Linked DNA regions of Pontiella desulfatans. The protein of the gene in region 1 binds, or shares a complex with, the protein of each later gene. Links are inferred from orthologs where the notes say so. Each region holds a gene or a part of one and is shown in the gene's direction. Other genes may lie near its edges.

Region 1 (3,310 bases):
ATGCGGTTATGATTGCACGGTAAAAGCTGATTGTGCATAAATGAGAAGCTTGTACCAAACGAAGGCAAAAGACTATGGCAAAACCAATTTATGCAGGCACCTACACCAATCGCGGCGGAGGGCGTTTCAAGCGCGTCTTCATTACAATCGTCGTGCTCCACTTGATTGTTATCGGCGGAATCGTTGGCTACAACAAGTTCAAGGGGAAGGACGTCGAGCCCGATGCCCACATGGCCGCCCCGCCCCCGGCCCCGCTTGCCGGCGCAGCGGCTCCGGCCATGCCTACCCCGGCACTCCCTGCACCGATCATGACCGTTACCTCCACGGCGGAATCGCAAGCGGTCATTTCCGATGCCCAGGCATTTCTCGACGCGGGCCAGCTGGCCGAAGCAAAGATCACGCTCGATAAGCTGGTGGCCCAAACCCCCGACGCCCAAGCCATCCAGATGCTGGGCAATGTTAACATGAAGCTTCTGAAATCGCCCATCATGATTCCCGGCAAGGAATATTATGCGATTGTCTCGGGCGACAGCCTTTCCAAAATCTCGAAAAAATACAACACCACCGTGGCGCTGATCAAAGCCATGAACGGCATGGAGACCGATGTCATCCGAGCCGGCGCACGGCTGCAAGTCTACAAAAGCGAATTCAGCATCCGCGTCTCCAAAACCCAGAACACGCTCGACCTGATGGATGGCGACAAGATCTTCAAGCGCTATTCCGTTGGAACCGGGAAATTCGGGAAGACCCCTGCCGTTGAATTCACGATCTACGACAAGATCGTTGAGCCGCCGTGGACGCGGTTCTCCGATGGCAAGCAGATTGAATATGGCGATCCGGAAAACGTGCTCGGCACGCGATGGATGGCCATCACGTCCGTCGACCACCCGGAAATCACGGGGTTCGGCATCCACGGCACCTGGGAACGCGACAGTATCGGCAAGCAGTCGAGCGCGGGCTGCATCCGCATGCTAAACGAGGATGTTGAGGAATTATTTGATCTGGTTCCGCGCAAAACTACCGTTATAATCACTGAATAAATTGTCCACGAGGAGCACCGCATGAGCGCACAATTCAGCCTTCCCTTTGAAAGTCCCGTTCAGGAACTGGAATCCAAGCTAAACGAACTTGAAGCCTTCAGCCAGGAACAGGACATCGACGTGTCCCATGAAATCAAGAACATGCAGAACAAGATCGAGCAGACCCGCACCGAGATCTATGCCAATCTTTCCGCGTGGCAAAAGGTGCAGGTGGCGCGCCACCCCGACCGCCCCTACACCATGGATTACATCAACGCCATGACCACCGACTTCGTCGAGATCCATGGCGACCGAATCCATCGCGACGACCGCGCCATCGTTGGCGGTTTTGCCAAAATCGACGGCCAGAAAGTCATGATCCTCGGTTCGCAGAAAGGTCGCGACACCAAAAGCAACGTTGAATGCAACTTTGGTTGCGCCCACCCCGAAGGCTACCGCAAGGCGCTGCGCCTGATGAAGCTGGCCGATAAGTTCAACGTGCCGATTATTTCGCTCATCGACACCAAGGGCGCCTATGCCGGGCTCGAATCCGAAGAGCGCCACATTGCCGAAGCCATTGCCGTCAACCTGCGCGAAAGCTTCAACATCAAGGTTCCGATCATCTGCGTGATCATTGGCGAAGGCGGTAGCGGCGGCGCATTGGGCATCGGCATCGGCAACCGCATCCTGATCCTTGAGCACGCCTACTATTCAGTTATTTCGCCGGAAGGTTGCGCGGCCATTCTCTGGAAAGACCGCGCCTTCTCCGACCAGGCGGCGGAAGCACTCAAGATTACCGGCAAGGATCTGATCAAGCTCAAACTGGCCGACGAAGTCGTCCCCGAGCCCAAGGGCGGAGCGCACACCGACCACGAGGCCATGGCCGCCAATCTAAAAACCGCGCTGCTCAAGAACCTCGAAGAACTCATGGCCATGACGCCGGAGCAGATTATGCAGGATCGCTACGACAAGTTCCGCGTGATGGGCGAGTTCGAAGGTTCGGTGGAGTAAATCCGTTCGCGGTTTCGCCTTCAGGTGGCCTTTCCACAGCGCCGCCCAAAGGCTGAACTACATACGTTTTCTCGTAATCTCCACCGCCGAAGCTTTCGCAAAGCGCAATGCGCCCGGCTTGTCGATCGTAACAACAACCTTCACGACCTTGTCGTTGGCCAGTGCGATTTCGGCAATGTTTTCCGCGAGCGCTTCGATCAATTGGAATCCGCTGCCTTCGACCAGCTTCAGGATCGCTTTCTTGATCGACTTGTAATCGACCGTGTCGTCCAGGTTGTCCGACCGCCCCGCCTTGCGCAGGTCGGCATGCATTTCGACATTGATGACGATGTCCTGTTTCTCGCGCCGTTCTTCGGGAAAGATCCCGATGATGCAGCGCAACGCCAAGTCGCGAATAAAGATCCGATCCATGGTTAAACTCCGTTTCCTAACAGATGTTGCCCGCCGTCGACAAAGATCACCTGTCCCGTACAATAATCGGCCTGCAATAGGAAGAGCGCCGCCTCGGCAATGTTTTCGGGAGTCGGGAAAAGATTGAGCGGCACCTTGCCGGCCATCTCGGCAAACCCATCGCCACTGTCGCCGGGCGGAGGCAGGATCGGCCCCGGGGCCACCGCATTGACGCGTATGCCCGGCGCCAGTTCCAAGGCCGTCAGCTTGGTCAGCTCTTCCAACCCTTTTTTTGAGATGGCATACGGAAGGCAGGAGGGATCGTTGGCGCGAATACGACGATCAAGCAGATTCACCACCGCCCCCCGATTCGTTTGATCGGCAAACCGGCGGGTCAATTCCAGCGGGGCAAACAGGTTTACCTGGAACTCGCGCCGAACGCGCTCGGGGGTTGATCCGGCCAACCGATCCTTGGTGAAAAGCGAAGCGTTGTTGATGAGGATGTCGATGGAACCGGCCATCCGAATCAGGTCGGCGCAATCGTCCGGCGAGCTGAGATCGGCACAGACGGCATAGTCGGAAAGCGCCTCGGCTTCCCCGCGTGAATGGCGGTAGTGCACCACGACCTCCACGCCCGCCGCCTGGAGCGCCTGCGTAATCGCCTTGCCGATGCGCACCGCGCCACCGGTCACCAACGCCCTTTTTCCTTCGAGAATCATGAGGTTCTTAATACGCGCATTTTCCAGACATTGGAAGTTTTGCCTTTCCTTTTTAGCGGTTCGCGCAAGAATGAAGCTGAAGTAACGGAGAGCGCACCATGATTCGTAATTTACTATTCACCCTCCTGGCCCTGCTCACGCTTGGCAGCGCACGGGCGGAGCAGACCAACC
Region 2 (2,817 bases), on another replicon or contig:
TGTGGATCTTCCCGTCATCCAGCCCGATAAAATCAACCTCGATCCGATCATCGTAGACTAAGGGGGGAATTAGGAGTGCAGATTTAAGAATGAAGAATGATTGGTCTGCGACGGCCTTTGTTTTGATGGGGCACGCTCCGTTCTTAATTCTGAAATCTTAATTCTTCATCACCATGAAATGGTTTCTCGATATGGTCTATCCCCGCAACTGCATCGGCTGCGGGGTTCCTTCGCCCGAGACCTTCCGGTTCATCTGCTGGGACTGCTGGACCGATGCGGCAAAGGTTGAACCCCCGTTCTGCAAGCTGTGCGGAGATCCGGTCGCCGGCGCGGTCGACCACGGTTTCACCTGCTATTCCTGCACCGCCGCAAAACCCTCCTTCGATGCCGCCCGCTCGGCAACCCGCTACGACGGGGTGGTGGGCGAGGCGCTCCGGCAGCTTAAATACGATAAGGCGCTCTGGCTTGCGCCGGATTTGGCCGCCGTGCTCAGGAATTGCCTTTTGGCGGAATATCCGGGACGTCGGTTCGACCTGGTGGTCCCCGTGCCGCTATACCATGTCCGCCGCCGGGGCCGCGGCTACAACCAGTCGGCCGTGCTCGCCAAGGAGCTGGGCCGGCGAATCGGCTGCCCATCCATGCCCGGAATGCTCCGCCGAATTCAGCCCACCACCACGCAAACGAATTTGACAGCCCCGCAACGGCTTAGTAACGTCAAGAACGCTTTTGAATCGAGGAGACAGAAGTGGCTGGCTGGACGACGCGTCCTGCTGGTCGATGATGTGATGACCACGGGAGCAACCGTGGATGCATGCGCAAAAGCCCTTAAACAGGGTGGGGCGTCGTCGGTACATGTGCTGACGGTGGCGCGCGGATAACGAGAGGATTTGATCATGGCTTTGTTTGGCAGCAGCAAAAAAAACTATTCAACCATCACCGTCAAAAAGCGCGATGTGCCCGACGGCCTGTGGATGAAGTGCCCGTCCTGCGGCGAAATCGTCTATAAGGAAGAGGTTGCCGACAACCTTGAAGTCTGCACCAAGTGCGGCCACCATTTTACGCTGGGCCGCCAGGCGCGCATCGATCTGTTGTCCGATGCAGGCACCTTCGAGGAGTGGGCCGGTGGCATCAAATCGGTCGACACCCTCGGCTTCACCGGCCAGCAGTCCTATATCGACAAGCTCAAGGCCAACCAGGAAAAATCGGGATGGGACGACGCCATCACCGTTGGCGGCTGCAAGCTCAATGGACGCGAGATCGGCCTGGGGGTGATGGACTTTTCGTTCCTGGGCGCCTCCATGGGCAGCGTGGTTGGTGAACGGGTAACCTATCTCATCGAGCGCAGCACCCGCGAAGGCCGCCCGGTATTGCTTTCGTGTGCATCGGGCGGTGCCCGCATGTACGAAGGCCTGCTGAGCCTCATGCAAATGGCCAAGACCAGCGCCGCGTTGGCCCGGCACGCCTCCGCCGGATTGGCGTTCATCCCGATCCTGACCCACCCGACCATGGCCGGCGTCATGGCCAGTTTCGCCACCTTGGGCGACCTCATCGTCGCCGAGCCCGAGGCGCTCATTGGCTTTGCCGGTCCGCGCGTCATCAAGGAAACCACCCAGCAGGATCTGCCGGAAGGTTTCCAGCGTTCCGAATTCCTCCAGCAGCACGGCCTCATCGATATGGTGGTTCCGCGCAAGGAACTGCGCGACCGCATGGCCCTCGTGCTCGAATACCTCTGCGACGAGTAGCGCAAAATTAGCAACGAATGAATGTAAAGCAACGAATTAGGAGTGATTGGATTCGTTGCTTTACATTCATTCGTTGCAGGTAAAATTTTCCGGATGAGTGATTCGTATAAGAAGCTGTTTCAACGAACCACCGCGGGGATCAAACCCGGGCTGGATGTCATCGCGGCATTGCTGGAAGCGCTCGGTAATCCGCACCATCGGCTCGCGGTGCTCCACGTGGCCGGCACCAACGGCAAGGGCTCCGTCTGCGCCATGCTCGAATCGGTGTTGCGTGCTTCCGGCTTCAAGACCGGCCTCTACACCTCGCCGCACCTCATCGACTTTTCGGAACGCTTCGTGGTTGATGGGAAACGGATTCCCGAAGATAGGCTCAACGACTATATCTGGCTCATGGAGGAAAAGGCCGACGCGGTGGAGCAATCAACCGGGCTTCGCGGAGCCACCTTCTTCGAAATGTCCACCGCCATGGCCTTCCAATATTTCGCCGACGAAAAAGTGGATGTCGCAATCATCGAAACCGGCATGGGCGGACGGTGGGATGCAACCAACGTCGTGATTCCGCTCGTATCGGTCGTCACGCACATCGATATCGACCACACCAACTTCCTTGGCGACACCATCGGAAAGATCGCCGCCGAGAAAGCCGGCATCATCAAACCCGGAAGGCCCGTGGTCTCCGCGCAGCAATGCGCCGACGCCCTGGCGGAACTGCGGCAGATGGGCGAGCCCGTCATCTGCAGCGCGGAAGCGGTGTCGGTGCTGAAGATCGGTGAGCCGCAACGGCTGAAAATAGAAACCCATTCGCGCAACCTGCCGCCCATCAACCTGCCGTTGCTCGGTGGGTGCCAGCGCGAAAACTGCGCCGTTGCCGTTGCCGCGCTTGAAGTGCTGGCGGACATCGTTGATTTCGAACCGGCCTTCAAGAAAGGGTTGGAGTCGGTGGAATGGGGCGCCCGGTTCCAGACGCTTCTAACGGAACCCCTGATGATCCTCGATGGCGCCCACAATCCATCGGCGGCCCGGGCTCTGGCCAAAACACTCCGGGAACTCCATTCCGGGAAACAGATCGGTTTCA

Evidence for each region.
Region 2: the proteins of E9954_RS13355 (region 1) and accD are in contact, whole or in part, in a solved structure (PDB 8UXZ), measured with the Escherichia coli proteins. The link is inferred for Pontiella desulfatans from one-to-one orthologs.

Annotation. Positions count from the first base shown.
Region 1 is NZ_CAAHFG010000001.1:3,794,527-3,797,836, forward strand. The notes cover bases 260-3,045. They hold E9954_RS13355 (acetyl-CoA carboxylase carboxyltransferase subunit alpha), read left to right. Parts: upstream 260-1,061; coding sequence 1,062-2,030; downstream 2,031-3,045. Other genes in these bases: E9954_RS33030 (L,D-transpeptidase family protein), read left to right, coding at 260-1,040; folB (dihydroneopterin aldolase), read right to left, coding at 2,088-2,441; E9954_RS13365 (SDR family oxidoreductase), read right to left, coding at 2,444-3,045. In the rest of the region: more of E9954_RS33030, read left to right, coding at 75-259; more of E9954_RS13365, read right to left, coding at 3,046-3,139; E9954_RS13370 (NfeD family protein), read left to right, coding at 3,238-3,310. UniProt on the Escherichia coli protein: Component of the acetyl coenzyme A carboxylase (ACC) complex. First, biotin carboxylase catalyzes the carboxylation of biotin on its carrier protein (BCCP) and then the CO(2) group is transferred by the carboxyltransferase to acetyl-CoA to form malonyl-CoA.
Region 2 is NZ_CAAHFG010000003.1:295,766-298,582, forward strand. It holds accD (acetyl-CoA carboxylase, carboxyltransferase subunit beta), read left to right. Parts: upstream 1-893; coding sequence 894-1,742; downstream 1,743-2,817. Other genes in the region: E9954_RS22285 (SH3 domain-containing protein), read left to right, coding at 1-61; E9954_RS22290 (ComF family protein), read left to right, coding at 174-878; E9954_RS22300 (bifunctional folylpolyglutamate synthase/dihydrofolate synthase), read left to right, coding at 1,836-2,817.